Linked DNA regions of Roseateles amylovorans. The main gene of each other region encodes a partner of the protein of the gene in region 2 in a complex. Links are inferred from orthologs where the notes say so. Each region holds a gene or a part of one and is shown on either strand. Other genes may lie near its edges.

What was found.
Region 1: the proteins of N4261_RS22160 (region 2) and dsbD are in contact, whole or in part, in a crystal structure (PDB 1JZD), measured with the Escherichia coli proteins. The link is inferred for Roseateles amylovorans from one-to-one orthologs.

The regions. Positions count from the first base shown.
Region 1 is NZ_CP104562.2:724,200-740,164, forward strand. What follows is about bases 1-2,970. They hold dsbD (protein-disulfide reductase DsbD), read left to right. Parts: upstream 1-519; coding sequence 520-2,421; downstream 2,422-2,970. Other genes in these bases: rplQ (50S ribosomal protein L17), read left to right, coding at 1-239. In the rest of the region: N4261_RS03175 (DUF2306 domain-containing protein), read left to right, coding at 3,308-3,826; selenide, water dikinase SelD, read right to left, coding at 3,964-5,019; N4261_RS03185 (tRNA-uridine aminocarboxypropyltransferase), read right to left, coding at 5,068-5,757; N4261_RS03190 (ProQ/FinO family protein), read right to left, coding at 5,705-6,499; N4261_RS03195 (hypothetical protein), read right to left, coding at 6,700-6,903; N4261_RS03200 (thymidine kinase), read left to right, coding at 7,118-7,678; N4261_RS03205 (hypothetical protein), read right to left, coding at 8,047-8,283; N4261_RS03210 (GAF domain-containing protein), read left to right, coding at 8,660-9,184; N4261_RS03215 (enoyl-CoA hydratase/isomerase family protein), read right to left, coding at 9,330-10,088; N4261_RS03220 (branched-chain amino acid ABC transporter permease), read left to right, coding at 10,252-11,286; N4261_RS03225 (branched-chain amino acid ABC transporter ATP-binding protein/permease), read left to right, coding at 11,407-13,191; N4261_RS03230 (ABC transporter ATP-binding protein), read left to right, coding at 13,193-13,921; N4261_RS03235 (VOC family protein), read right to left, coding at 14,057-14,566; N4261_RS03240 (HDOD domain-containing protein), read left to right, coding at 14,838-15,965. UniProt on the Escherichia coli protein: Required to facilitate the formation of correct disulfide bonds in some periplasmic proteins and for the assembly of the periplasmic c-type cytochromes.
Region 2 is NZ_CP104562.2:5,343,500-5,349,094, forward strand. What follows is about bases 2,646-5,595. They hold N4261_RS22160 (DsbC family protein), read right to left. Parts: upstream 4,522-5,595; coding sequence 3,769-4,521; downstream 2,646-3,768. Other genes in these bases: N4261_RS22150 (M61 family metallopeptidase), read right to left, coding at 2,646-3,248; N4261_RS22155 (DUF3429 domain-containing protein), read right to left, coding at 3,320-3,760; N4261_RS22165 (FAD-dependent monooxygenase), read right to left, coding at 4,538-5,595. Also shown: N4261_RS22140 (enoyl-CoA hydratase), read right to left, coding at 1-136; N4261_RS22145 (DUF3108 domain-containing protein), read right to left, coding at 295-1,488; more of N4261_RS22150, read right to left, coding at 1,473-2,645. UniProt on the Escherichia coli protein: Acts as a disulfide isomerase, interacting with incorrectly folded proteins to correct non-native disulfide bonds.

The DNA.
Region 1 (15,965 bases), 4.6 Mb from region 2 along the record:
TCATCACCCTGGCGAAGGAACCGACTCTCGCGAACCGTCGTCTGGCGTTCAATCGCCTGCGCGATCGCGACGTGGTGACCAAGCTGTTCAATGAGTTGGGCCCGCGTTTCGCCACCCGTCCGGGCGGCTACACCCGCATCCTGAAGATGGGTTTCCGTGTCGGCGACAACGCTCCGATGGCGTTCGTGGAACTGGTTGATCGTCCGGAAGCGACCGAAGGCGAAGCCGTCGCTGAATAAGCGGCGCGCGCACCCTGAAAGGCCAGCATTGCTGGCCTTTTTCTTTTTCTGGCCGCCGTGTTCGATCTTCAGTTGCGCGCTGGCAAGGTTTATCGGGCACGCTCGCGAGTTGTTGTGGCGCGGCGGCGCTTCGTGCGGAATTCGATCCCGCCGCGCGGTTGGACAGCGGGTGTTGCCCTTTGACGGAATCGGCACGGCGCGCCCGAGCTAAGCTCCGAGCCTTCTCCTGACGGGTGCGGTTGTTTGAAACACCTAGCCCAGATTCCCGGGGTCTTCTTCCATGTCTCTTGTCCACTTCCTCCGGCGCTTCCTGTTGCCGCTTGCGCTTCTGCTTGGCGCCATGGCCGGCGCGCGAGCCGATGACTTCCTGGATCCTGAGCAGGCATTCAAGCTCAACGTTGAATTGGTCGGCGATCGCCAGGTTCAACTCCGTTTCGACATCGCGTCCGGGTACTACATGTATCGCGACCAGTTCAAACTGGACGCGCCAGGGGCGGCCCTCGGGGCCATCCAATGGCCGACGCCCAAGCGAAAGTTCGACGAGACCTTCCAGAAGGAAGTCGAAACTTACCGCGATCGACTGACGCTGGTCGTTCCAGTGGAGTCGCTCTCGACCGCACCGCTTCGCTTGCGGCTGACCGGTCAAGGCTGCGCCGACAAAGGTCTGTGCTATCCACCGATGGCGAGCGAGCTGGAACTGGGACTTCGAGGTTTTGGCGGAGACGGCGCCATCCGCATTTCGGCAGCCAAGGACGCGATGAGCGGATTCGGACTGTCCAACGCGGTCGCCTCGAGCCCCGTAACCTCACCGGACAGCGGTGCGGCGACGTCTGGTCAGCCAACGGGCCGGCCCGATGCATCGTCGGATGCCGCGTTGGACGAGGTGCTGGCGTCCGGAAAGCTCTGGCTGGTGGTGTTGGTGGCGTTTGGCTACGGGCTGCTGTTGTCTCTGACGCCGTGCGTTCTGCCGATGCTGCCGATTCTGTCTTCCATCATCGTGGGGCAAGGCGGGACGCCGTCCCGCACGCGCGGCTTCCTGCTGGCATTCAGCTATTCCGCAGGGATGGCCTGTATCTACACCTTGCTCGGGATTGCGGCCGGCCTGGCGGGCGAGGGGCTCGCCCCCTATCTGCAGAAGCCCTGGGTGCTGGGCCTGTTCGCGGTGATGCTGGCGGGGCTGTCGCTGTCGATGTTTGGTGTCTATGAGCTCCAACTACCCAGCCGATTCACTGGCGGAGTGTCGGGCGTGAGTCAGCGGCTTCAGTCGGGCCGCCTGATTAGCGTGTTCGTGATGGGTGGACTCTCTGCACTGATCGTCAGCCCTTGCGTGATCGGCCCGCTGGCGGGGTTGCTGCTCTACATCAGCCGCACTCGGGACGTCCTGCTCGGCGGTTCTGCGCTGTTTTCCTTGGCATGGGGCATGAGCGTGCCGCTGCTGCTTGTGGGGCTGTCTGCGGGCACGCTGTTGCCTCGTGCGGGTGCATGGATGGAGAACGTCAAATACTTCTTCGGTCTGATGCTCCTGGCAGCGGCGCTCTGGATCGCGCAGCCAGTGCTTCCCGGGTCGTTGGCTCAATTGCTTTGGGGCGGCTTGTTGATTGGACTGGCCGGGTTGCTCGGACTGTTCCACGCCGCAGAGCCCCATGCGCCTCGTACCTGGTTGCGCAAGAGTGTGGCTTTGGCGGCGGCGGTGTTCGGCCTCGCCCAGTTCGTCGGTGTGGCGGCCGGCGGTACGGACCCGCTCAAGCCGCTTGCCGCATGGACCATCCAGGGCTTGTCCAGCGCCTCGGCGGCCACTTCAGCCAACCCCGCTGCGGCTGCAGACGTCGTGTCTTTCCGGAAGATTTCTAGTGTGGCTGAGTTGGACGAGGCGATCCGAACGGCAGGCAAGCCGGTGATGCTGGACTTCTATGCCGACTGGTGCGTGTCCTGCAAGGAGATGGAGCGATACACCTTTACCGACCCGCGGGTGCAGCGCCGGCTCTCCGGCGCGGTGCTGCTCAAGGCGGACGTGACCGCGAACAGTCCGCAGGACCGTGAACTGCTCAAGCGATTCCGACTCTTCGGACCACCGGGCACCATCTTCTTTGATGCCCAAGGTCAGGAGCAAACCGGCGTGCGTGTGATTGGCTTCCAGAACGCCGATCGATTCCTCCAGTCGTTGCAGGCCGCAGGAATTTGAACGCATCGGTCTATTCGTGCTACACTCTTATTCTTCAGTCGCGGGGTGGAGCAGTCTGGTAGCTCGTTGGGCTCATAACCCAAAGGTCGTAGGTTCAAATCCTGCCCCCGCAACCAGCATATTCAAGGACGTTGACGGCGTTTGAGAATGTCGAACAGAAAGAATCCCACAGGGAATCGATCGTTCAGGCAATTCGACAGCACGACCGAACACGGACTTGATGATTTAAAAAGTCCGGCAGCCCACCAGAGGTTGTAGGGACGGCAGCAAGGCCAGCACCTCGGGTGTTGGCAGCGACAAAACAGTCGCGGGGTGGAGCAGTCTGGTAGCTCGTTGGGCTCATAACCCAAAGGTCGTAGGTTCAAATCCTGCCCCCGCAACCAATAAGGCACGGCAAGTGCATCGAAGGTCCTCCTCGTGAGGGCCTTTTTTTTGCGCGCGTGCTTTCGATACTGATCTGGCGTTGTCGGCGTTGGCGTCTTGTTTCAAAGCCAAAGCCAAAGCCAAAGCCAAAGCCAAAGCCAGAAGCCAGAAGCCAGAAGCCACACCGAGGGCACCCACTGATCCGAGGGTGTTCGACGAGCGTTGGCGTTCTGCGGCAGCTTGGGCGCGGGCCTCGCCCGCCATGTGGTGCCTGTCCGTGCAGCCTACACCTACCTCCTTTGAGAGACGACCCAGTCCGTGAACGGTCGGATAGTGGGCTGGCTGAAACGTCGCATCGCGCAGGACTTGGGCAGGATCAAGCGGTCTCATCGGCTTGAAGGGCATGGACGGACGATTCCGATGCCTGCAAGCGAGCCTGGCCACCGGGGCGTCCAATGCCATCGCATCCTGAGTTCTGACGAATGCGATCCACGCGCGCTCGCAATGGCAAAGGAGAAACGCCATGGCATCAACACTGACCCTGCTTGGACTTGTTCACACGTTGCTGAGCGTCATCGCCATCGTTGCCGGCGCGCTGACGTTGTGGCGCCAAGGGCTGATTCAATGGGCGAACCGCGGTGGTCAGCTCTACGTGGTGATGACGGCACTCAGTTGCCTCACCGGCCTGTTGATCTTCCGGCACGGCGGTTTCGGGCCCCCGCATGCACTGGCCTTGATCACCTTGATCACACTCGCCGTCGGGCTGGGTGCAGAACGGCGTCGATGGTTCGGTGCTTGGTCCGGATATGTGGCGATTGTCGCGATGTCCACCACGTTCTTCTTCCACAGCATTCCGGGCTTCAACGAGACCTTCACTCGCCTGCCCTTGGGGGCGCCTTGGCTCAGCGGGCCCGATGATCCCTTGCTGGGAAAGCTGGTGGGCGGCGCCTTCGTGTTGCTGTTGATCGGACTCACGCTCCAGCTCAGGCGCCTACGCGCCCGGCTTCGCCTGGGCGCGGCGCTGCGAGGCGCGGCGGTCTAAGCCTGGCCTGCGTCACGATGAGCCGCACAGTCGAAGTGACGGGCTGAGGCGCCGTCTCAAGCACCCCGCGTCAGCCTGGTGATGCTGTGCGGCGCAAGGCGCCCGACCATGCGGGCGACTGCCCGGGGGCGATCGTGTCAGGCGACGCGCAAATGCGGGCCGGCATCCGCGGCGGCCACGCGCCCAACCACGGCAGCACTGTCGAAGCCATGACGCTTGAACACCGCCAAGACCTGGTCCAATGACTGCGGAGTACAGGACACCAACAAGCCGCCGCTGGTTTGCGGATCACTGAGCAAAGCCTGGGCCTCCGCAGGCAGGCTGGCGCCCAAGGAGACATCCGCCCCATAGGCCGCCCAGTTGCGCCCGGAAGCGCCCGTGATGAATCCGTCCCGCGCCAGCGCTGGAACGCCCTCCAGCAGCGGCACCGCGGACCAGTCGACCTCCACGCTGCATCCCGACCCTCTGGCCATCTCCAGCGCATGCCCGGCCAACCCGAAGCCGGTGACATCGGTGATCGCATGCACGCCGTCCAGGGCCGCCAACTCGGGACCGGGCGTATTCAGCCGCGTCGTGGTGTCGATCATCCGGCGATACATCGCCGCGTCCAACATGCCCTTCTTCAGTGCGGCTGACATCACGCCCACGCCCAGGGCCTTACCGAGCACGAGCACGTCCCCCGCCTGCGCATCGGCATTGCGCTTCACATGGTCGGGATGCACCAGTCCCAATGCCACTAGGCCATAAATCGGTTCCACCGAATCAATGGTGTGGCCGCCGGCGATCGGAATGCCCGCCTGCCGGCAGACCGATGCACCGCCTTCAAGGATCTTGCCGATCGTGGCCGTGCTCAACACTGAAATCGGCATGCCGACCAAAGCCAGCGCCAGGATGGGCTTGCCGCCCATGGCGTAGACATCGCTGATCGCATTGGTCGCGGCGATCCGCCCGAAATCATGGGGATCGTCGACGATCGGCATGAAGAAGTCGGTCGTGGCGACCAGCGCCTGCTCGTCGTTGAGCCGATAGACGGCCGCATCGTCCGACGTTTCGATGCCGACCAGCAGTTCCTTGGGCACGGGCAGCGACGCCGCGCCCTTGAGGATCTCCGACAGCACCCCAGGTGCGATCTTGCAACCACAGCCACCACCGTGGGAGAGCGAGGTCAGGCGAGGTTCGGTGGACGTGGACATGGCAATCTCCTGCAAGCGCCCAGGCGTCGTCCGGGCGATATCGTCAGCTTACCCGCTGTGTCGCTCGCGATGCGCGGATGGCGTGCGATGGAAGCCCGTCCATTGCTGGTGCAGCGCCATGAAGTCGTCCATCGCCGACCACAGCGGCTGATAGCGGTCCGCATCCGCATCCAGTTGGGTCAGCGCGAGCGCGCAGGCTTCCAGCGTACTGCGCTGCAGGGGCGCCTGCGCCTGCCGAATGGCGTAGCGCGACGGGGGCGGGGCGATCAAGGACAGTCGCGGGAGTGACTGCAGCCAGGGGTTCTCGTGCAGCATCCGCCGGCTCTTGCGCCAGGTGCCGTCCAGGACGACAAGCGTCAGCGGCCGACGGTCCCGCCCAGGTGCGGGTGGCACCAGAGGCGGTGAGGGCGTCGCGGCGGGATAGAGCAGTACCAGACCGTCGGTGGCGAGCGGGGCATCGAAGCGCTCGCCGATGACGGTTCTGCTGCGCCTCAGGCACCGATGCAGCAGCGCGGCAGTGCCCTTGGCCTGCGAGACCTCATCGGGATGCTGGAGGATCAGCAAGGCGGTGAGGTTGTCCACCGGCCGCACGCAGTGGCAAAAGCACGCGGCGCACGGCCGACCGCAATCCACGCAGTGCGCCCGCCGATCGGGGCACGTCGCGTCGCCGGCGGCCCGTGACGGATCAGCGAGGTTGGCGGGGCGGGCGACGACCGTCATTGGGTCGGCCCGGACCATCGGCACGAGGGCCGCGATCTCCGCGACCTTCACCACCCCGGCCGCCGGGGCCGCGCTGATCGCCGCGAGCGTCTCTCGGCGCGCCGGGCCGCCGATCGCCGCCGCGCGGCGGGCGATCCTGACGTTCGGTGCGCACCGGCTGCTCGGACTCTTCCTTGCGGGCCAGAGCGAGCTGTTCGTCGAGTTGCTCGGGCGACAGGCCCTTCAAGGCGCCGAAGTTGGTCGGCGTCAGCGTGGTGCGAGAGAAGTCACGCAGCAATTGCGCGCGTTCCTGCCGACCGCGGTCCTCTTCGGCGCGACGCGCTTCGGTGATGCCGCGACGACGCGTCAGTTCCTGCACGGCCGCATCCCGATGCTCGTCGCTGAGCTCGCCGGCGGGCTGGCCGTCCAGGTCAAAGCGCTGCTTGGCACGAGACAGGGCGATCAGATAGCCGGTGCCGCCTGTGTAACGTCGCAGGAAGGCCGACAACTGCGCCTTGGTGAAACGGCCCGCAGCGCGTTCCTGAATGTCCGCCTGGATGCGCAGCTTCAGCGGCTTGGGTGCGCCAGCGAACAGCGCCGGGAACAATTCCTTGAGCGCGGCGGCGATGGCGGGCACATCCACGCGAGCGGACTTCTCGGCGGCCTGGGCAGGCCCTGCCGACGAGTTCTCCGACGCGCCGCTGTCTGTCGCGGGATCGTCGGACGCTTCGGGCGCAGCGACGTTCTCCCCCGTTGAGGTGAGAGAAGAGGGGGTCTCCACGGGCTCAGAGGCCGGTGCGGGAGAGGTCGCTTCGCCTTGAGGCGGAATGCTGGAGGACATGAATCAAGCGGCGCGCGGCCGGCCAACGGAGAAAAGGGGGGATTGTGCCCATAGCCACACGGGCGTGGCAATTCACGTCGTCAATGGCCGACCGGTCGGCCTCCCCCAGAATGGCGATTCGTGCCGGGATTCGATCAATCTCAGGGTTTGGGTTCGCAGGCGGGCTTGCAGATGAGCTCGGTGCGTCCGAGGATGCGCTTGGACTGGAGGCTGCTGGGCGGGCGGTGACGGCCACACTTGAAACACGAACGGGTCTGGCCGCTGCCTTGGAACGGCGACCCTCCCAGCTTGGAGGCATAGCGCAGGCCGTCTTCCCGAACGGCGGTGCTGGTGTCTTTGCTCATGGTCTCGCTTCGCTTGGCGCGTTGTAGCGAGCCGCTCCGGTGGTACCGCAACGGCTCACGGGATCCCTCTCGATCGATATTAGGTGCCGTCCATGACGGCCCGCTACATCGCTTGCCCGGGGGTCTCTACGCTGGCGGCAAGCATCCGACGAACGGTCAACTTTGCGTCGACAATCGCACCGCCGCCCGATTCGGTGCGGCTGAATGCACCCCCATGGCCAAACTGTTTTTTCGCTACGCGGCAATGAACGCGGGCAAGTCCACCGCGCTGCTTCAGGTCGCGCACAACTACGAAGAGCGCGGCCATGCCGTGCGCATCTTCACCGCCGGTGTGGATGATCGGTACGGGCGGGGCATGGTGACCTCACGACTCGGTCCGCAGCGCGTGGCCGAGGTGTTCACCCCCGAATCCGACTTTCGCGCCTTGCTGGGCGCCACGCCGGCCATCGCCTGTGTGCTGGTCGATGAGGCCCAGTTCTTGACGAAGGATCAGGTCTGGGCGCTGCATGAGATCGCCCACATTCGCCACGTACCGGTGATCTGCTATGGCCTGCGTACCGATTTCCAGGGCGAGTTGTTCCCGGGATCGGCCTCGTTGTTGGCACTGGCGGATGAGATGGACGAGATGAAGACCATCTGCGACTGTGGCCGCAAGGCAACGATGAACATGCGGGTGGATGCCACCGGGCGCAAGCAGACTGAAGGCGCCCAGGTGGAGATCGGCGGAAACAGCCGCTACAGGGCCGTCTGCGGAAGATGCTTTCGCGGGGCCTGAGCACGCTGAAGGGCGCTGAAGGGCACCGAAGCGCTCAAGAGGGGATGCGGCCCACCAGCCGCATTGAGGGGCGGCGCGAGAAGACCATGGGACTTCCCGCACGCGACATTGCCGCTGATGTTGACGCAGTGGCGAACGGTCGCGTGCGCGGTCTCCATCAGCACCGGCGCCGCCCATGCAGCCGTCGTCGGCGATATGAGGGGCGGAGACGGGCGCGCGCCTCCCAGGCGTGGCCTCTTCCCGAGGCACCACGGCAGAACGGCGGCGGCGGCATCGACACGCCAACCTGGGCCCCGCGCGATCGGCGGGGCCACGGGTGGCCGCAGGTCTGACGCGCTGAGGCGCGGACAGACCTGGGCGACCGGCGGTTACTTCTTGTTGAGTTGTTCTTCCAGTTCCTTGCAGGACGGCGCACAGACAGGCTGAGACTTGCCCAGCAGCTTGCGCGACTTCAGCAGCGCGCGCGGGCGATGCTTGCCACAGAGGAAGCACGACATGGTTGCCGCGCCGAAGGAAGAGGTTGCCGCGAACGGCGAACCGGGAGCTTTAGAGCGATAGCGCAAACCATCGGCTTCGATGGTCGTCTTGGTCGTTTCCTTGGCCACGCTGATCCTGATCTTGATAAGAGTATGAAATGCCAGGCCGACTCCCCGAGTCCCCCTGGAGGTCGTCGGCCAAACCCGTATTTTCCTATAAGCGGGAGCTTCCCCCTACCGGGCCATCGCTAATGCCCGTGACATGGGGTCGATCTGCGTCGTTGACAGGGGTTGGAAAAACCCGCTTTGCGGCGTTTTGGCGGGCCGCCTCTTGCGACCGGTCCCCCTGACGGCGGCGCCCTGGGCGCCGGCGCCGCGCGTGTAACACCCGCCCGACGGCCTTGGCAGCGTCTAGGGAAAACACCTAGAATTCCGCCGCTCGGTTCCATGCGGGCGTCAAGAAACAAAACGCGAAAAATCGCAACACAGGGAAGCGAGCGCAGTGATGGATCGGATCGAGAGCCTGTTCGCCGCCATGCGGGCGGCAGGGCAACCGCTGGACGGGCATTCAGGCGACAGCATCGCCAGCTTCGCTCAGCAGGTCAGCCAAGCCCTGTGCCATTACTTTCAGTGCTCGCATGCCAGCATCTGGCTGCTGGACGGCGCGCCCGGCGAGCATCGTCTGCGCAACCTCGCCTCGCATGAGTCCGATGGCCCCAGCCGCCAGAACCCGATCTGCGCGCAGCAAGCCTATCCCGGCTACTTCCAGGCGTTACTGGGCCAAGGGGTCTTCCACTGCGCGGATTCCCATCTCGATCCACGACTCCAGGGCCTGACACCTCCGCCCACCTGGCGTTCGATGCTGGACGTCTGCGGCCAGATCAATGGCAAGACCATCGGCGTGATTGCCTTGGGCGAGCGCGATGAGGCCCGCAACTGGACCAAGCGTGAGGAACTCGACCTCCGCCGCGCCACCGCCAAGGCCTGCCTGCGTCTGCATGCGCTGCGGCAGGAACTGGAGACTGTCTGAGTCGCGTCGGCCTGAGTCGCTTTCCCCGACGACGCGCGGCGCTGACCCCTTGACGCTCACGCCATGCTCACGCCACGCTGACGCTCACTCGCACGCTCACGGTGATGGACGGGCCTCAGACTTGACCGGCGCCGGCCCGAGGTCCTCAGCGTCCGACGAAGCGCGGTTCGCGCTTCTCCTGCCACGCCCGCACACCCTCCGCCAGATCGTCAGATGCGTTGGCCGCGGCGATGTCCGCCGCCAGCGCCTGCGCATCCAGGCAGCCGTTGGCGATGGCATTCAAATGCCGCTTCATGCCGGACAGCGCCAGCGGCGCATAAGCGCACAGCCGCGCGCACAACGCCTCGACCGCTTCTTCCAACGCGGCGCGGTCGGTGAGCAGTTGGTCGAGGAAGCCGCTGTCGCGCATCGCCTGCGCCTCCAGCGTCTCGCCGGCCAGCAGGATGCGCTTGGCCATCGACAGTCCGAGCCGGTTGACGTAGCGCACCATGCCGCCGCGATAGAAATGCAGACCCAGCCGTGCGGCCGGCACGAACATCTCGCAGGCCAGGGTGCCCAGCCGGAAATCGCAGGCCAGTGCCAGATCGGTCGCGCCGCCGTAGACACCGCCCTGAAGGGCCGCCACGGTCACCGGGCGGGCTTGCTCCCATGCATCGGCGAGCGATTCGAACAGCGCGCCGGCATCCACGCCGGGTACCGCATCGATGTTGAAGCCGCTGCAGAAATGCTTGCCCAGCGCCTGGAGCAGCAGGACCCGCACGTCCGGCCGAGCGTTGACCTGCTGCAAATGCGATTGCAGCGTCTGCAGGTCCAGCAGTTCCAGCCGATTGGCGACCTGCGGGCGGCGGAGCGTGATCCGGGCCAGCGGGCCATCGATCTCAAGGGTGGGTGCGTGTTGCGGCATGGCTGGGAAGTCTAGTGGCCCGGCCCGCAGGCGCGCACGCGGCCGATCAGATCGACCGACCGGTCGGCTGAAGTCGCTCCACCTTGTCAATGCGGCATCCACTGACGGAGGACCGTTGGAATCTGGCTAGAGTCGGCCGCACAACAACCCACACGGAGACACGGTGGACGGCTCGATCGCAAGCATTCTGGTGCTGGACGGGATCACCAACGGCGCGGTCTATGCGCTGCTGGCGCTGGCCCTTGTCCTGGTCTTTGCGGTCACCCGGGTGATCTTCATCCCACAGGGCGAATTCGTGGCCTTCGGCGCGCTGACGCTGGCCGGGTTGCAGCTCGGACACACGCCGCTGACCATCCATTTCCTGATCGCGATGGCGCTGCTGGCTGCGCTGCTGGATCTCGTGGCGGCCGTGCGGGCCGGGCATCTGGCGGCTTCGCTGCGGGGCATCGTGTTGCGGGCCGCACCGCCGTTGTTGATCGGCGCGGCCGCGCTCTGGCTGGCGCCGATGAAGTTGCCCCTGGGCGGCCAGGCCCTGTTGACGCTGGCCATCGTCACGCCGATGGGCGGGCTGCTGTACCGATTGGCCTACCAATCGCTGGCGGATGCGTCGGTGCTGGTGCTGCTGATCGTGTCGGTCGGGGTGCACTTTGCGCTGACCGGGCTCGGACTGGCGTTCTTCGGTGCGGAAGGTTCGCGCAATCCCAGCTTCTGGGATGCCAGCTTCAATCTGGGCCCGCTGCTGTTCTCGGGCCAGACCGTGATCATCGTCGGCGCTTCGATCGCGCTGATCATCGGCTTGTGGCTGTTTTTCGAGAAGAGCCTGTACGGCAAGGCGCTGCGCGCCACCGCCGTGAATCGATTGGGCGCCCGCCTGATGGGCATCTCCAGCCTCTCGGCGGGACGGCTGTCCTTCACCTTGGCGGCCTTCATCGGCGCGCTGTCCGGCTTGCTGATCAGTCCCACCACCACGATCTTCTATGACAGCGGCTTCCTGATCGGCCTCAAGGGCTTCGTGGCGGCCGTGTTTGCCGGGCTGTCGAGTTATCCGGGAGCGGCGTTGGGTGCGCTGCTGGTCGGGCTGATCGAATCCTTCAGCTCCTTCTGGGCCAGTGCCTTCAAGGAGGTGATCGTCTTCACCACCATCTTGCCGGTGCTGTTGTGGCGCAGTTGGCGCGATCCGCACCAGGAAGACCACTGACGCCGATTGCCGGCGCGGCGCTCGGAATTGCCGCTTCGCACCACTCGCTCCAGCCTCTCCGCCCGCGCCACCGCCATCGACCACGAGCGCGCCTTTGCGCCGAGCACGACCTCCAACCCGATGACGATCAAGCCTTCCCATCTGTCCGCCGCTGCCGGTGTCTTTGCGCTGGCGGTGTTGCCCCTTCTGCCGGTGCCCGAGTTCTGGATCACCCAGGCCAACTACATCGGCATGTTCGCGCTCGTGGCCCTGGGGCTGGTGCTGCTCACGGGCGTCGCTGGACTGACCTCCTTCGGCCAGGCCGCCTTCGTCGGTGTGGGCGCCTATGCCACCGCCTTGCTCAGCACACGCTACGGGCTGTCGCCTTGGCTGGGCCTGGTGGCGGGCTTGGCGATCACCGTGGTGATCGCGGCGGTGCTGGGCTGGATCACCTTGCGGATGTCGGGGCACTACCTGCCGCTGGCGACGATCGCCTGGGCATTGAGCCTGAACTTCACCATCGCCAACCTCGAGTTCCTCGGCAAGTACGACGGCCTGCTGGGCGTGCCGGCGATCAGTCTGTTCGGCGTCAGCCTGGCGGATGGCAGAGCGATGTACTACCTGATCTGGCTGTGCGCGCTGCTAGGGGCGCTGGCGGTGCGCAACCTGCTGGACTCCCGACCCGGTCGAGCTATTCGCGCGCTGGGCGGCGCGACCGTCATGGCCGAGGCGATGGGCGTCTCCACCTACCGCTACAAGGTAGTGATCTTCCTGATCGCGGCCTTGCTGGCGTCGGTCTCGGGCTGGCTGTTCGCGCATGTGCAGCGCACCGTCAACCCCAGCCCCTTCGGCCTGAAGATGGGCATCGAATACCTCTTCATGGCGGTCGTCGGTGGGGCGTCCAGTGTCTGGGGCGCGTTTGTCGGCGCGGGCGTGTTCAAGATCATCGAGGACCAGCTCAAGGAACTGCTGCCCCGCCTGCTGGGTAGCAACGGCAACTTCGAGATCATCGTGCTGGGCGTCGTGCTGGTGTTGATGCTGAAGTACGCGCCCAAGGGACTGTGGCCGGCCTTGCAGACCGCGCTGGCACGCCATCGCCCTGCGCGCGCCCGTATGCGCGACTGGGCGCAGGCGCCGGCTCTTCCGGTGCGGCCCAAGCCGGCCGCCGGCACGGTGCTGCTGGAGGTGGATGGTCTGCGCAAGCAGTTCGGCGGCCTGGTGGCGGTGAACGATGTCAGCTTCACCCTGCGGGCCGGCGAGATCATGGGATTGATCGGACCCAACGGCGCCGGCAAATCCACCACCTTCAACCTCATCTCGGGCGTGATGTCGGCCAGCGCCGGCACCTTGCGTTTCGCGGGGGCCTCGATCAGCGGGCTGCCCTCGCGCCGCATTGCGCGGCTTGGGCTCTCGCGCACCTTCCAGCACGTCAAGATGATTCCGGACATGACGGTGCTGGAGAACGTCGCCCTGGGCGGTTATCTGCGCAGCACCAGCGGCACCCTGCGCGCCATGCTGCGCCTGGACCGCGAGGACGAGCGCCGCCTGTTCGCCGAAGCCGAACGGCAGCTGCAGCGCATCGGCATGCAGGCCCACCTGCATGAGCTGGCCGGCAACCTGGCGCTGGGACCGCAACGCATGATGGAGATCGCTCGCGCGCTGTGCAGCGATCCGTCGCTGCTGCTGCTGGATGAGCCGGCTGCGGGATTGCGCCACAAGGAGAAGCAGGCACTGGCCGAGGTGCTGCGCCAGTTGCGCAGTGAAGGCATGAGCATCCTGCTGGTGGAGCACGACATGGACTTCGTGATGGGGCTCACCGACCGTCTGGTGGTGATGGAATTCGGCACCAAGCTCATCGAAGGCACTCCGGCGCAGGTGCAGGCCAGCCCCGAGGTGCGGGCGGCGTATCTCGGAACGGAACACTGACATGAGCGAGCTGTTGACGGTCCGCGGGCTGCATGCCGGTTATGGTCGAGCGCACGTGCTGACGGGCCTGGACCTGCGGCTGCGTCAGGGCGAAGTGGTCACGGTCATCGGGCCCAACGGGGCGGGCAAGAGCACCACGCTCAATGCGTTGATGGGCGTGTTGCCCTCACGCGGCCAAGTGGTGTTTGATGGTGAGGACATCGGCTCGCTCGGCCTGGAAGCCCGCGTGATGAAGGGCATGTCCCTGGTGCCGGAGAAGCGCGAACTGTTCACCACGATGACGGTGGAAGACAACCTGGTGCTGGGCGGCTTCCGTCCGATGCGCTTGGGAGTGCGCGGTTGGCGCGATGAGCTGGGCCGTGTCTACGAGCTCTTCCCCCGACTGCGGGAACGGCGCGATCAATCGGCCGGCACCTTGTCGGGCGGCGAGCGGCAGATGCTGGCGGTCGGGCGCGCGCTGATGGCGCGGCCCAAGCTCCTGATGCTGGATGAGCCCAGCCTGGGCCTGGCGCCGCTGATCGTGAAGGAAGTCTTCCGCATCGTCGCGCGCTTGCGCGAGGCCGGGGTGTCCATCCTCCTGATCGAACAGAACGCGCGGGCGGCGCTGGAGGTGGCGGACTACGGCTATGTGCTGGAAACCGGCGAGATCGCTTTGGAAGGACCCGCGGCCGAACTGGCCTCCGATCCCCGCGTGATCGACACGTACCTGGGGGCGAATCGCAAGGACTGAACGCGGACGGCGCCGGTGCCGATGACGGTACCGAGGCTGAAGCCGGCCCGCGGCCAGGGGCCCGGCATCAGGCGGAGTCGCTGAGCGCGCGGCGCCGGCGGCTCTTCCCGCCGAACGCTGCGCCAGCCCGGCGCATCAGCAGGAGGGCTTGCCCTGCTGGAGCATTGCGGCCATCCGCGCTTTCAGTTGGGCGTCATCAAGGTCTTCCTTGTGCGTGGCCACCATCCACTTGTGGCCGAAGGGATCGGTGATCTGCCCCATGCGGTCGCCCCAGAACTGGTCCTGGACCGCCATGTCGACGGTGGCACCGGCCGCCTGTGCGCGGGCCACCGTCGCGTCGACATCCGGCACGAACACGACCATCGAGACCGGTGATCCACTGAGCCCCTGCGGGCTGAGCGCGCCGAACTGCGGCCGCTCCTCGGTGAGCATGAAGCGCGCGCCGCCGATGTGGAGCTCGGCATGCATCACGCCGTCGGGCGCCTCCAGCCGGGTGCCTTGACGGGCCTCGAAGGCCTGTTGATAGAACGTGATCGCCGCCGGCGCGTTGCGCACCGTGAGGTAAGGAATCACGCCGTCGGCTGGCGGGACGGCCTGCGTGGCGGTCGGGCCCGTGCGCGGCGTGGCATCGGTGAAGTCAGTCATCTCGATCTCCTGTGGTGGGGTCTGCATCGTGGTCTGGATCGCGGGCTGCGTCATTCCCTACATGAGCACGACGAAGCGGCAGCGGCAATTTCGACAGCAGCGCGTTAAAGGTGTGCCGACTTGTGTCCCACGCGCCGCTGCGGGATGTCGACGGGCCAGACACCGATTGACACAGGGCGGCTGCCGCGCAGTTTTACCGATCCGGCCCCCTCAGTCAGGGGCGGCCCGCGCGGTCAACCGAGGGTCGACCACCATAATCCCCGGACACATCATGGCCCTCCTGTCCACCCTGAAAAAGCTGCTGTCCAGCGACAGCCGCAAGTCCCCCGCCACCACCGCTGCGCCGTCCTCGCTGCGCGGCGCGCCGCCGTCGACGGTCAGCGCACCGCCGCCGGCGCCGTCGGTGGCGTTGTCGCTGACGCTGCCGGACATCTCGGTGACGCCGTCCACCCACGGCTATGACACGGTGCCGGCCTCGCGGCCCATCACGCTGGGACCGCCGGAGCTCTATCCCGGGGCGGCCTCGCCGGACATGTCCCAGCCGGTCACCGCCGAATGGCTGCAATTCAGCGCGCGGCTGTTCGGTCTGCAGCGCCTGAAGGATTCTGCGCCGCATCCGCTGGAATCGGCCTTGCTGCATCGCCTGCAGACCCGCACCGGCGCGCAGTGGTCGGAACTGCTGCCGCGTCTGCCGGCGGTCCTGCCGCAACTGATGAGTCTGATGCGGCGAGAGAACCTCTCGTCGCGCGCGCTGGTCGATGTGCTGTCGCGCGATCCCAGTCTGGTGGGCGAGCTGATGCGCGTCGCCAACTCGGCGCTCTACCGGCCCGAGCGCGAGATCACTGATCTGGCCAGCGCCGTGCTGGTGCTGGGCCATGAGGGCCTGAACCAGGTGGTCATGCGGGTCACCATGCGACCCATCTACAGCCAGGCCCAGGGACGTTACAGCCGGCAGGCCGGCACGCTGCTCTGGGATCTGGGCGAACGCGCCGGCCTCGCGGCCATGCGGCTGGCCCCACCGGGGGATGAGCGCTTTGCCGCTTATCTGGCTGGCCTCAGCTCGCAAGTCGGGCTGATGGGCCTGCTGCGGGTCCTGGACACCTTGCCGGTCGGTCAGCGACCGGCGCTGGATCGCGAGGGCCTGCATCGGCAACTGGTGCCGCTGTCGGCGGGCTGGTCCTCATTGATCGTCGCCCATTGGGGCTTCCCGAGCCGGGTCGTGGACGCCCTGGTTGCCCGACCGGGGCAGCCGGGCCAGAGCGCGGAAGTGGCGGTGCTGGCCCAGGTGGTGCGCGCGGCCGGCGCGGTGGCGCTGCGTCATCTGATGCAGCCGGGTCTGCAGGCGTCCCAACTCGGTGACTGGTCGCTGGCCCAGCGCCGCGCCTATGAGGCGCTGGAG
Region 2 (5,595 bases):
CCATCAGCGGATCGCTGAGCGCATTGAGTTGCTTGGGGCGATTCAGTCGGATCACACCGGTCTTGCGATCGCCAGTGCCGACGATCTCGACCAGGATGTTCTCGAAAGCGACGTCGACCAGGGAAGCTGCGGACATGAGGAAGTCTCCTGTGCGGCGGCCATGCGGGCCGTCCGGGGTGGAATGGTGTTCGCGTTCAAGCGCGAATCGGTGGCGGCAACTATAGAGCGACGCAGTGGGTCGCTCGTTCAGTCACGGTTCCGGGATGATCGGGATGGAACCGACCAGCACCCGCATCAAGGCGACGCGCCACCGGAAGGCGCCGACACACCGGAAGCCGCACCCGCCGGCAGCGTCGCCGGGGCCATCGCCTGCAGCGGCGGCTGCTTGAGCACGAGGTCCAGGTGGGTCGGGTCGCCGCCCTCGCGGTTCTGCCAGATGCGGATGCGCACCGGCAGGTACTGCAGCGACGGCGCCAGCCAGATCTCGGCCTGCATGTCGCCGCGGGTGTCGTCCATCCGCGAATCAATGTGCCAAGCCGGAATCGGCCCCATCGGCGTCTGGACGTCTTCCTGGGCCACCACCTCATAGCGCCACAGGTGCACATGCTGCGGCAGCGCCAGAGACATCGGCACCTGCCAGCCCGGCTGTGCGGCATGGCGGCCGGTGAGAAACATCCAGGTGAGCTGCACGAACTGGCTGGCCGCATCCTGGGTGCCGTCCGCCACCGGCTCACGACGGCCGTCGACCAGACGCACCCCGCTGTTCTCGAACACCAGCGTGCTGCGGCGCTTGCTGCCGGCCAGGCCGCCGGTCTGCTCGTCGTAGCGACGCGGCACCAGCCCGATCGGGGTGACTTCGCCATCGCTGCTCATCCGGCGCGACATCAACGGCGCAAAGGAAGGACCGATCTCCGCATCCAGGTGCACCTGGTAATGCGACGCCTCGCGCAACCATTGCACCCGCGCCTGACCGTAGACCGCGCCCCGATAGAAGCCGGTGAGCTGATAGCGCAGCTCGGTGGACAGCGGCCATTCCAGCCCCGGCACCCAGTCACCGACCGCATCCGACACCGCCAGCGCCGGCGGCGCAGCCAAGGCCTCCACGACCGGTGGCGGATCGCTTGCGGCGACGTCACGTGGCAGCGGTGCGGGCGCGCCGTCTCCGATGGCGGCCGGCGGAAGCACCGGGTTGAAGCGGCGGGGCGGAGCCTCGGGCGTACCCGGCTTGAGCGTTCCCGGCTTGAGCGTTCCCGGCTTGGGCGTTCCCGGCTTGGGCGTGGGCGCCGCACGCGTGGGCGGCGCGGCGGGCTTGAGTTCCCGCACGAATGCCGCCTTCAGCCGATCGGGCTCCGGCAACTCGGGCAAGAGCGCGTCATGCAGCTGCTGCGCGCCGCGCAGCAGCCACAGGTGCAGAACCAGTACCAGCAGCGTCAGCGCTGCGAGCGCCGTCAGCGGGACGGGGCCGACGCGCTTCAGCTGCCCAGCCATGCGCGACGCAGACCCTGCGCGCGGGCCGGCGCCTTGTCCAACGGGCCCAGCGTGACCGGCTTGGCCGCACTGTCGTGCAACGGCAAGCGCAGCGACAAGCTCAGCATGCGCTGATCGCGAGACACCAGCAGCGACAGCCGCTGCGGCTCGACATGGTCAAGGGTGAGCACCAGGTCATCAAGCTTGCGCACCCGCCATCCATTGCAGGCCACGATTTCGTCGCCCGGGCTCAGGCCGGCCTCCAGACCGGCGCCTTCAAGCAGCACCTGCTTGATGAGCAGGGCGCCGTCGGACTCGGCCACCCGCAGGCCCAGTCGCTGCGCCAGCGTGGGCTTGTCGGTCCCCCAACGCACGCCCATGCGCTCGAGCAAGGGCGGCAGCGGCAGGTCGTCGGTGCCATGGACCCAGGTCGACAGCGTCTGGGCCAAGGGCTCGCCGCCGAGTTCGGTCAGGCGCGCCAGGATGCGTGCTTCGCTGATCGGCCCGCCGCCGCTGTCGCGCCACAGGGCCCGCATCAACTCGTCCAGCGAGCTGGCACGCTCGGCGCTGCGCAGCGAAAGGTCCAGCGCCATGGCGACCATCGACCCCTTGGCGTAGTAGCTCACCACCGCGTTGGGCGTGTTCTCGTCCTGCCGGTAGTACTTGGTCCAGGCCTCGAAGCTGGAGCGTGCCACGCTCTGGTGCTTGCGACCCGGCGCACCGAGCACCTGGGTGAAGGTCTGGGAAATCAGCTTGAGGTAGCGGGCCTCGTCGATCAGGCCGCTGCGCACCAGGAACAGGTCGTCGTAATACGAGGTGAAGCCCTCGAAGAACCACAGCAGCTCGGTGTAGTTCTCCTGTTCGTAGTCGTAATGCTCGAAGACATCCGGCCGCAGCCGCTTGACGTTCCAGGTGTGGAAGTACTCGTGGCTGATGAGGCCCAGCAGCTTGACATAACCATCGCTGGTCTCCGGCTGGCCCAGCCGCGGCAGATCACGCCGTGCCGCAATCAGCGCGGTGCTGGCGCGATGCTCGAGACCGCCGTAGCCGTCGTCCACGCAGTTGAGCAGGAACACATATCGGTCCATGGGCGGCTTGCTCTTGTGGCAATGCCAGAAGGCGATCTGCGCTTCGCAGATGCGCTGGGCATCGCGCAGCAGCCGTTCACCATCGAACACCGGCAAGGCGCCGGACACCACGAACTCATGCGGCACACCGCCGGCAATGAACTCGCCGCGCCAGAAACTGCCGAGCTCGAACGGATGGTCGACCATCTCATCGAAATCGGCCGCTTTGAACAGCCAAGACCCGCCCTCGCCGCTTTCCGAGGCGGCATCGGCCTTCTCGTTCAGACGGTCCATGCCGGTGGCCACCGACCAGGAAGACGGCAGATCCGCCAGCTCGATGCGGTGCTCCAGGGATTCCTTGCCGTGCGCCCGCAGGCACAACGAGCTCGGATTGAAGAAGCCGCGCTGGGCATCCAGGAAGGCCGCCCGGACCGAGGTGTCGAAAGCATGGACCGGGTAGCTGATCACCAGCGCACCGCGACCGCTGCAGTCGAACTCCCAACGGTTCTTGGCGGTCTGGTGAACCGCGACCTCGCGACTGCCTTGCCGGGCCGAGACCTGGCCCAGGTGGCGCGAAAACTCGCGCACCAGGTAGCTGCCGGGAATCCACACCGGCAGGCTGAGCACCTGCCGGGCGGCGGGCGCCGGCACGGTCAGGGTGACCTCGAAGCGATGCGCGTGAAGGTCGGCGATGGCAATGCGGTAATGGATCATGACGGAAGACTAACAAGTCTTGGCCGGTCGGGCCCAGTCCACAGGACGAAGCGGGGCGTTCTTCGTGTCGCTCAGGTGCCTTGGGCGGCAATGAAGCAGCACAGCGACGCCACCGCGCTCAGGCGGAAGCGCAGCGTCAGCCAGGGGCCGGCGCCCAGGCCGGGATAGGTGCGGCGATCCACCAGGTAGCAGGCGATCAGCAGCACGCCGTGCACCACCAGCCCCGCATAGGGCGGCATGATGCAGGCCACCCAGGCCAGCAGCGCAGGCACGATGCCCCAGACAAACGGCGCCGGGGACGGCACGGTCTGGCGAAAGCCCAGTCCCCAGTGAATCGCCCCCAGGAACGAGATCACCACCGCGGCATAACGCGAGAGCCCGTCGGTGACGTAGGGGTGCGCATCCGCGCGCACCAGCCACACCAGGATCGCGCCTAGGATGAACGGAATCAGCCCGGCATAACCCAGCCGCAGCGCGACCGGATTGAGCGGCGCCACGGTGCGCGAGGTCACCGCGTCACTCACGATTTGCCGGCGGCGGCCGGCGCAGCGCCAGCGCCAGCGGAAATCGACTGCAACCGCTGCTCGAGTTGCTCGGCCGACAGCGCACCCGGCGCGCGGGTGCCGTCCTCGAAGACGATGGCCGGCGTGCCGTTGACGCGCAGGCGGCGGCTGAGTTCGATGTTGCGGTCGATGGCGGCCGCGTCGCACTTGGCGTCAGGCCGCGGCAGCGTGGTGCCGCTGAGCATCCAATCGCGCCAGGCAACGGTGTTGTCCTTGGCGCACCAGGCAGCGCGGGACTTGTCCGGCGAGTCGCCGCCCAGGATGGGAAGCACGAAGGTGTAGACGGTGATGTTGTTGACGTCCTGCAGCGAGCGCTCGAAGCGCTTGCAGTAGCCGCAGTTCGGATCGGCGAAGACCGCGATGCGGCGCTTGCCGTCGCCCTTCTTCCAGACGATGGCGTCCTTCAGCGGCAGGGTCGAAAAATCGACCGCGGTGATCTTGGCCACCCGGTCCTGGGTCAGGTTGCGGCGGTTCTTGAGATCGAGGATCTCGCCCTCGATCAGGAACTGGCCGGTGGCGTCGGTGTAGCGGATTTCGGAGCCGATGCGCACCTCCCACAGGCCGGCGACCGGGCTGGGGCGGATCTCGTCGAGCTTGATCTCCTTGGGCAACTGGGCGCCCAGGTTTTTGCGGATCGTGTCCTCGTTGGCCTGCGCGGTGCAGCCGGACAGGGCCAGCGCGGCGGCCAGCAGGGCGAAGGATGTCTTCATGGGATGGGGCATGGGGTCAGCGGCCGAGCGCGCGAGCGGTCAGCCATTTCTTGATGGGACCGGCCTGATTGACCAGGCGCAGTCCCTCGTTGCGCAATCGCGCGATCACCGGCGCCTGGCTGGCAAAGCCACGCAGCAGGCCGTCCGTCAGCTCCCCCATCGCCCAAGTCGGCGCGATGCGGGCCCGCTCATAGCGACGCAGCAGCTTCTCATCGTCCAGGCCGCGCCAGGTTTCGCGCGCGGCGATCACCTCCAGCAAGGATTCGACATCCGCCAGGCCCAGGTTCAGGCCCTGGCCGGCCAGCGGATGCACCAGATGGGCGGCATCCCCCAGCAGCACCCAGCCGGGGCCGCAGAGCCGGTCCGCCCGCACGAGCTGCAGCGGCCAGGCCTGGCGCTCACCAGCAAGCTTGAGACTGCCGGCCGCACCGCCGGTGGCCTCCAACAGCGCGGATTCGAATTCGGCGGGGCCCGCCGCCAACATGGCCTGGGCACGCTCGCGGGGCAGCGACCACACCAGGCCGTAGCTGTGCCCCGGCTCCGGTCGATCGAACGGCAGCAGGGCCAGGATGTCCGGCGAGCGGAACCATTGCAGCGCCTGCCCGTGATGCGGCTGACTGGCCACCAGGCGGGTCGCTACGCCGAGATGGCCGTAATCGTGCCGCTCGTAGCGGACGCCGAGTTCGGCGGCCGTGGCGGAATCGCGGCCTTCGCAGAGGGCCTGCAGCGTGGCGGGCACCGGCGCGGTGACCTGCTGGACATGGGGGGCGAAACGCAGCGCGGCATCGAGCTGGTCTTCGAGCGCGGCGGCGTCGACGATGTGGGCCAGCTCACCGGCGCCCTGCTCCCAGGCGCTGAAATGCAGTGCGGCGCCGGCGCGGTCGCCCATCACTCGCATGTCATGCACGGGGGTGCGGGCGTCTTCGGGCAGCGTTTCCCAGACCCGCAGACGGGTGAGCAGACGCACCGACTGCGCATTCAGCGCATAGGCACGCACGTCACCCGACGGCTTGGGCGCGGCGCCGGGCCGGGCCAGCAGCGCGACCCGATACCCGCGGGCACCCAGCGCCAGCG